2 regions of the Candidatus Hamiltonella defensa 5AT (Acyrthosiphon pisum) genome follow, and region 1 is predicted to be linked to the other one. Evidence: predicted binding sites of a transcription regulator. Region 1 holds the regulator's gene; the other holds the start of a gene.
The links. Region 1 encodes CRP, which controls carbon source genes, mostly activating them, when cyclic AMP is high. Its sites were predicted from a motif close to ATGTGANNNNNNTCACAT; they were not measured.
Positions count from the first base shown of each region.

Region 2: the regulator CRP is predicted to act here: its motif matches at 1,510-1,527, upstream of yrbN (protein YrbN).

Region 1 covers NC_012751.1:818,567-823,090, reverse strand. The annotation lists gene bamE (outer membrane protein assembly factor BamE) at 1-132, opposite strand, end outside; gene recN (DNA repair protein RecN) at 188-1,849, opposite strand; gene crp (cAMP-activated global transcriptional regulator CRP) at 2,082-2,744, shown strand; gene cspE (transcription antiterminator/RNA stability regulator CspE) at 2,913-3,122, opposite strand; partial or broken gene HDEF_RS13865 (hypothetical protein) at 3,451-3,543, opposite strand; partial or broken gene HDEF_RS03925 (Fic family protein) at 3,523-4,324, shown strand; gene HDEF_RS13010 (hypothetical protein) at 4,317-4,502, shown strand; gene lpxL (LpxL/LpxP family Kdo(2)-lipid IV(A) lauroyl/palmitoleoyl acyltransferase) at 4,494-4,524, opposite strand, start outside.
Region 2 covers NC_012751.1:335,488-340,011, forward strand. The annotation lists gene HDEF_RS01685 (DEAD/DEAH family ATP-dependent RNA helicase) at 1-1,433, opposite strand, end outside; gene yrbN (protein YrbN) at 1,423-1,503, opposite strand; gene pnp (polyribonucleotide nucleotidyltransferase) at 1,937-4,087, opposite strand; gene rpsO (30S ribosomal protein S15) at 4,245-4,514, opposite strand.

The DNA.
Region 1 (4,524 bases):
ATTGACCTCATTCTGAGATAAGTAATTTCCTTGATTGATATCAGGTTTATAAACCCATTGATTAAATCGAGAACAACCTGAAACAAATATCATAAAAAACAAAATGGGATGGATCAGCATCTTAAAGCACATGGTCATAGATTCCTTAATAGTAATGATAGTGGAGGTGATTCTCTTGAAAAGAGTTTTACATAACAAGTAATTCTTTTGCATTCGCCAGTGTATTTTTTGTTATTTTTCCTTTTCCAAGAAGACGTGCCAGCTCTTCTAGACGCGTTTTTTTATCTAATAAATGAACATAAATATCTGTTTCTATTGTATCACTTTGTTTTTTAAATAAAAAATGTTGATGCCCGCAAGCGGCAACCTGTGGAAGATGAGTAATACAAAGTACCTGTGTCGAGGCGGCTAATTGTCGCAACAAGCGACCCATTAAAGCCGCCGTAGATCCACTGACACCCACATCTATTTCATCAAAAATGACAGCAGGGATCTCCATTTTACGCGCAGTACTTAACATCATTGCCAGGGCAATCCGTGATATTTCTCCTCCCGAGGCCACCTTAATCAGGGGCTGTAATGGTTGACCTGGATTCACTGTGACAAAAAATTCAACACGAGTCGCACCATAAATATTGAGGTGTTTGGGATCAAAATAGGTGTCAATGCTGAATTTTGCATAGGGCATCGCCAGGTTTCGCATATTTTCAGTGATTAAGGCAGACAGCTCTTTAGCATAAAATTGCCGTTTTTCATGTAATTCATGGGCTATCTCTAATGCTTGCTGATACTGTTTTTCTGTTGCTTGAAGAAGATCTTCCTGATCTATATTTTGCTCAATCAATTGTTGTTGTTCATCCAATAAGTGTTGATGTTGATCTGCTAAACGTTCTGGAGAGACATGATGTTTACGAGCCAAATCTAAATAATTGGATAAATGTTGCTCTAATGATGCTAAGCAATCCGGTTCCATATTGATTTTTTGACTGTAATGACGGATTTCATCACTGACTTCTTTAATTTGAATGATCGCTTCTTTAAGCATATTTAATAAATCATTAAAGTAATGATCCATAGCACTTAATTCTATCAGCTGTTTTTGAGAAAAATAAAGCTGACTCAAAATACTCTGGTGTTCACTTTCACACAGCCCTTGTAAAACTTCTTGGCTCATTTTCAATAATTGAGCTCTATTCGCTAAACGTTTATGCTCCGCTTCTATTTTTTCATACTCTTCTGGCTTTGGATCCAATGCATTGAGTTCTTTAAGATAATATTCCAAAAGCTGATGACGGGCATCATTTTCCACCGCTTTTTTCTTTTGTTCGGCCGATCGTCGGCAGCTGTTATGCCAGGTTTCATACGCATTTTTCATCTTTATGAATAAATGGTGCTCTGCTGAATACGCATCCAATAATTGTTTTTGATGGTCCAGTTTCAGCAAACAGTGATGGGTATGCTGGCCATGAATCTGTATAAGAAGCTGGCCTAATTCTCGTAATTGAGACAGAGGAACAGGTGTGCCATTGATAAATCCTCGAGAACGTCCATCAGCACCAATAGTGCGACGCAGTAAGCATTCATGATCTTCGTCTAATTCTTGATTTTTTAACCATTGCATCGCCAAACTCTTATCCTTTAGAGAAAAGCGAGCGCACATATCTGCACGAAGAGCCCTCGAACTTACCATTCCAGATTCTGAACGGCCGCCTAAGCACATATTTAAGGCATCAATTACGATAGATTTTCCTGCACCTGTTTCACCGGTGATACTGGTCATCCCCGATTGAAAATCAATTTCCAATTGACTCACAAGAGTAAAGTTACTGATCGTTAATTGAATCAACATGTCCAATTCCTTTCAAAATAAAGATGGTGTTCGCGTCACAAATGGTGAGTCAAAGCCAAGATCCCAAAATTTGCTTCAATAAAAAATGATTTGATATTAAAAATATTTTAATGAAAATCATAAAAATCAAGGTAAAGTAGCTGTCGAATTTGATGTTAAACTAATTAAAAGTATTATTAGTTTTTATAATAAGTAATTTAAAAATGCCTCATTTACAATAAGGATATAAGTTATGTTGCTCTCAGCGCAAAAAATGGATTCAACTTTTGAATGGTTTCTTTCTCATTGCAATATTCGTACATATCCGCCCAAAATCAATCTTGTAAGTGAAGATTGTGAATCTCAAACACTTTATTATATTGTAAAAGGTTCTCTCATCTCCCTGATGAAGTCTCAAAACGGTGAAGAAATCATATTGTCTCATTTAAATCGAGGAAATTTTATTGGGGAGATCGGATTATTTTTAGCCGCTCAACCCCAGGGTACTTGGATACGAGTGAAAACCCCCTCTGAATTAGCTGAAATTTCTTATAAAAAATTTCGAACCCTCGTCCAAATTAATCCCGACATATTAATTCGTTTATCCGCACAGATGGCAAGTCGATTGAAAACGACATCAGAAAAAATAGGAGAACTGGCATTTTTAGATGTGGCGACACGTGTTGGGCAAACATTGATAAAACTCGCGCATCAACCCGATGCCATGACTCATCCCGATGGGATTCAAATTAAAAGCACTCGTCTAGAAATTGGTCAAATGGCAGGTTGTTCTCGTGAAACAGTTGGGCGGGCTTTAAAAACATTAGAAAGACAAAATTTAATTTCAGCTCATGGCAAAACGATTGTTGTTTTGAATCCCTGGTTAAAATATCTCTCAGGCCAAGACACCATTTAGGCTTAGGAAGTGACGGTTTTACCCGTCGAAGGGAAGATGTGACAAGGAGCTCGCAGACCCGCCGTTGAGGGTGGCACAGGAGCGGCCTCGAAGCACCATCTCCTATGCCAATGAAGATTATTAATATGGCACAGTCAAATTCATTGCGGATGGCCCTTTTTGACCATCCTAAATTTTATTAACATCCACTGCGGATGGCCCTTTTTGACCATCCGCAATTTCAAATTCGACACCTTGACCTTCGGCTAAAGTTTTAAAACCGCTATCTTGAATTGCAGAAAAGTGAACAAATACGTCCTTACTATTATCGTCTGGAGTAATAAAGCCGAAACCTTTAGATTCGTTGAACCACTTAACTTTACCTTTAATTTTTGCCATCTTGAAAATTTCCTTTAAATTATTTAACTCAACTACGGGTATTTTAAATCAAAAAATGAGCCTTGTTGGTCTGCTGAAGGCACTAAGAGAAAAAGCCGGAAGGGAAGTAATCTACAACACTTACGTTCTTGCCTAAAAGTTCTTGCTCAAAAACCATAATTAATCGAGAACGCTATCTCGTTTTACTCAGAGCCCTTATTTCATACAATTCATTCATTGGCAAGCCATTTTTTATCATTAATCAACTTACTTTGCATATGAATAAAACTGTAAACAAAACTCTGATTATTTTAATCATCCTCCCTATTTAAAGAGAGCGACCTTTTCCTGAGGAATTTTTTACTAAGCTCTTGTAGCGGATTTTTCTAAAGTTGAACATCCATTTCAACCCTCGAAATGGATGTTCAACTTTAGCGCGGATTTAAGTGCGAATATTTTTTGGATACCTGTTTGCGTATTGCTAACGAAAGCAGTACTAAAAGCCTGTATCCCCGCCCGTGCTGCGCTGAAATCTGCGGGGCGGTTACTTCCTGATCAGGGATTACTGGTGAATATTCTCCCGATGCTGGAAGCAAAAGATTCGTCCCGCATTGAAAATATCGTCACTACAAGCGATCAGCTTTTTCAATATGTTGAACAGGCTGATCCGGCTACTAAAGAGGCTCTTCTCTATCGTACGGCGATGTATGATGGAGTTGAGTTACTGAAGACGCATCCGTTATGTGTCAGGGTCGCAATGCAGATTTGTACCAAACTGCGGGCAGTCGAAACCGATGTAAGGAAGACTTCTGGTACTGTTTTGCGCGATCAGTATATGAACGTCGTATATACCCCTCCGGAAGGAGAAGAGAAGATTCGCACGTTACTGTCAAACTAGGAGCAGTTTATCAATGAACAGAACGATATTGATCCACTGATTAAGATGGCCATGGCACATTACCAGTTTGAAAGCATTCATCCGTTCCCTGCTGGTAACGGATGTACAGGAAAGCTCCCCAAAATTTACACCTACGAACTGGTTAATATGCTGTTCATGCAACCCTGCTGCAGAATAGAAAATCTGGTGAGCGGGGATTGCACAGCGGCAAACAGCATCGCTTTATCTTAAGCAACTGGTAAAAATCGGGATACTAGAAGAAGTGAATGCCGGTCGTGGAAAACTTTACATTAACACTCGTCTGCTGAGGGAGCTGAATGATTGATGAAAGTGTCAGTACTTCAGAACAAGATTTGACTCGCCAGGCCGATATTGAAAAGATGGCTGTTGATAACGGCTTTTATATGGCACTGTTAAAAAAGTCACTTAAAGACATTACGATAAGTGATAGTTTTTTTAATAGACCTGTGACCTATATTAGGTCACTGGAAAGGCTAATATAATGATTCCTCGCCTTTAGGCCTC
Region 2 (4,524 bases), 480 kb from region 1:
TCGCGTCGTTCTCGGTAAGAAGGGCGTTCAGACGAGTCACGATAATCACGCCGGCGATGAGTTGAACGGACCTCTCTTTCATGACATTCGCGACGCGCTGAACGAACAGGATCTGGCGGTAAAATTAACGGACGCTCACTCTGGGCCATTTTTAGCAAAGCGGCTGCAATCATTTCTAAATCAAATGGTTCTTCTGGCCGTAATTTTTTCAGCAAAGTTTTATACATTTCCAAATCACTGCTTTCAATGTGTTGTCTGACTGTAGCGGCAAATTTTTCTAATCGACGTTGGCTGAGTAATTCTGCCTTGGGTAACTGAATCTCCGGAATAGGCTGTTTTATAACACGTTCAATATTTTTTAATAAACGGCGCTCGCGATTTTCAACAAATAACAAGGCCCGCCCCGCCCTACCGGCTCTTCCTGTACGACCAATACGGTGAACATAAGACTCAGAATCCATGGGAATATCATAATTAACAACAAGACTAATACGATCAACGTCCAAGCCTCTTGCGGCTACATCAGTAGCAATTAAAATATCTAAACGACCATCTTTTAATCGCTCTAAAGTTTGTTCACGTAAAGATTGGTTCATATCACCGTTTAACGCCGCACTGTTATAACCACTGTCTTCCAATGCTTCTGCGACTTCCAGTGTAGCGTTTTTTGTTCGTACAAAAATAATAGCAGCATCAAAATCTTCTACTTCTAAAAAACGAACTAAAGCTTGATTTTTACGCATACCAAACACAGGCCAGTAACTTTGATTGATATCAGGTTTAGTGGTGACATTAGAATGAATGCGAACTTCTTTTGGCTCTTTCATGAAACGGCGAGTAATGCGGCGAATGGCGTCTGGCATAGTCGCAGAGAAAAGTGCTGTTTGATGTTCGGCGGGGATTTTAGCCAGGATGTTTTCCACATCTTCTATAAATCCCATACGCAGCATTTCATCAGCTTCATCCAATACCAGACCTGTCAACGAAGATAAATTCAAAGTGCCTCGTTTTAGGTGATCTAATAAACGCCCTGGGGTACCCACCACAATCTGTGGTCCTTGACGTAAAGCTTTTAATTGAACGTGATACGGTTGCCCCCCATAAAGTGCTAATACGTTAATGCCTTTCATATACTTGGAAAAATTGGTTAATGCTTGAGCAACTTGAACAGCGAGTTCACGGGTGGGTGCTAACACCAGAATTTGAGGGGCTTTGATATCAGGTTTAATATTCTGTAAAAGAGGTAAACCAAAAGCCGCTGTTTTTCCGCTTCCGGTTTGTGCCATTCCGAGCACATCAGAACCGTTTAGCAGATGCGGAATGCATTCCAATTGGATAGGAGAAGGTTTTTCGTATCCTAAATCAGTAAGAGCAGAAAGAATAGATGGGGACAGCCCCAATTTAGAAAAAGAGATAGGTAACTCAATCGTCATGTAAAAATGCCTCATTAAAAATGGCGGCCAGTCTACATAACTTGTCGAAAAAAAATGGAATGATTTTCATTGAAAAGTGTGAACTGGCTCAAATTAAATTATAAAAAATAACAATGATCTACTAGTTAGGTATATAGTTAGGGGTAAAACAAAAATAAATCAGTTGGGGGCGTATTTAGTTTTGTTTTTAATGCTTTACCCTCTAATAAATGCGCCTGTTTTTGACCCATCAGTGCCAATCCTGACAATTCACATCGAAGGCTTCATAGACAGTATCAAAATTTGTGTCTGTGTTAAATGAGTTCCTAAATCCTTAAAATAGTTAAATTTTTAAAATCTATCAGGAAATCTCCAATCCTTAAAAAAGAATTACGTTCAAACAATCAGAAACAAAGGGGCCGTATTATACAGCACTCCTCTCTGATATAAAAGCTGCACTTGATTTGGCGCCCTGTTATGCGCTTTTATTGAATGCGCCTACCCTAAATTAATTTAAAAAATTTTTACTGTTTCTGCGATTCTTCGAAAGAGGAATCAACAGGAGTATCTTCTATTTTATGTTCAGAAGTATCCGCTATAGCATCTTTGATGCTTAAACGAATACGGCCTTGGCGATCAATCTCTAAAACTTTGACTGATACCTGTTGCTTTAATTTTAAATGATCTGTTACTTTTTCTACCCTACCTTCAGCGATCTGCGAAATATGAACCAACCCTTCTTTAGCAGAGGCAATCGAAACAAAAGCACCATAATCTGCAATCCGGGTTACCGTTCCTTGATAAATGCGCCCCACTTCAATATTGGCTGTAATTTCTTCGATGCGTTGTTGAGCAAAGGCAGCACTTTTTTGACTTAACGCAGCAATAGTAATATTGCCATCATCTGAAATGTCAATCTTGGTATCCGTTTCATCAGATAGCGCACGGATCACCGCTCCCCCTTTACCGATAACATCTTTAATTTTTTCAGGATTGATTTTTATATTGTAGATATGAGGGGCATACTGAGAGATGGTAGAACTCGCTGAACTAATGACCTGATTCATCACACTCAAAATATGTAAACGTGCCGCTTTTGCGTGATGCAAAGCAGATTGCATAATTTCAGGTGTAATACCTTGAATTTTCATATCCATTTGCAATGCAGTAATGCCTTCAGAAGTCCCTGCTACTTTAAAATCCATATCACCGAGATGATCTTCATCGCCTAAAATATCAGATAACACGACAAATTTATCCTCTTCTTTGACGAGCCCCATGGCTATACCTGCAACGGCAGATTTGATAGGCACACCTGCATCCATAAGGGCAAGAGAAGCACCACAGACCGAGGCCATCGAAGAAGAACCGTTCGATTCTGTAATTTCTGAAACCACCCGAACAGTGTAAGGAAACTCTTCTATATTCGGCATCACAGCCATCAATGCTCTTTTTGCTAAACGAGCATGACCGATTTCACGTCGTTTAGGTGAGCCAAGCATGCCTGTTTCTCCCACAGAATAAGGCGGGAAATTATAATGAAATAGAAAAGAATCTGAGCGTTCGCCCATCAGATCATCTATTGTTTGAAGATCACGCGAGGTACCCAAAGTCGTTGTGACCAATGCTTGAGTTTCACCACGAGTAAATAATGCCGACCCGTGTGTACGGGGTAAAATACCTGTACAAGCGTGTAAAGCCCGAATCATATCCTTATCACGACCATCAATACGAGGCTCGTCTTTTAAGATACGTTGCCGCACGAGATTTTTCTCAAAATTGTAAAGAATATCTTGAATTTGCTCCGCATTTACAGTTTCGTTTTCTTTTAAAATCCTTTCAATAATATTTGTTTTTATCTCATTCAATTTAGCGTAACGTTCTTGTTTATCGGTAATAAGATAAGCGTTGCTTAAATCTTTTTTATCTTCTTCTGTAATACAGGATCTCAATTTTTCATCCACAATTTTAGGTGTAAAAGGCCATTTTAATTTACCTGCCTTTTTCACCAGATCATTGATGCTTTCAATGACGATCTGCTGCTGCTCATGACCAAAAATAATAGCGCCTAACATTTGCTCTTCAGTTAAAATATTGGCTTCTGATTCAACCATTAAGACTGCGTTTTTTGTACCGGCAACCACTAAATTTAAATCACTTTGTTTTAACTCTTCAGGAGTGGGATTAAGCACATAAGCACCATTGATAAATCCAACCCGGGCAGCGCCTATAGGCTCATGAAATGGGATACCGGATAAGCTTAATACAGCAGAGGCGCCTATCATGGCAACGATATCTGGATTCACCTTCGGATTCACAGAAACGACAGTCGCTATGACCTGTACTTCATTTAAAAAATCTTTAGGAAATAGAGGTCTGATAGGGCGATCAATTAAACGAGAAGTTAAAGTTTCCCCTTCGTTTGGGCGAGTTTCACGTCGAAAAAAATTACTGGGAATACGGCCAACAGCATAGCTACGTTCTTGATAATGTACGCTTAAAGGGAAAAATGTTTGTCCAGGTTTGGCCTCTTTTTGGGCGACGACAGTAACCAAAACGGCAGTACCTTCAATGATTACCATTACAGCGGCCGTAGCCTGGCGGGCCATCATGCCCGTTTCTATGGTGACTTTGAGCTGCCCGTAATCAAATCTACAGATAGTCGGAGTGAACAAAATAGTATCCTTTTCTTATATAATAGGCGGTGTAAAATTTTTTTATGATGCTTATTTCTAAATCAGTATCAGAAAGCGATAAACGATAAAATTGATATATTAATAAACTGTAGAAAAAGGGGCCGATTGGCCCCCTTTAATGTGATTATTTTCTGCATTATTTACGTAGACCTAAGGATTGTATCAGATCTGTATATTTGGATATATTTCGTTTTTTTAAATAATCAAGCAACTTACGACGCTGAGAGACCATGCGCAAGAGACCCCTGCGGCTATGATGATCTTTTTTATGTTCTAAAAAATGTTTTTGCAAATCATTAATTCTTAGTGTCAACAGAGCAACTTGAACTTCAGTAGAACCTGTATCATGAGCAGAACTACCATGCTCAAGCACTACTTTGGCTTTTTGTTCAGCATTTAGAGACATAATTTTTAAC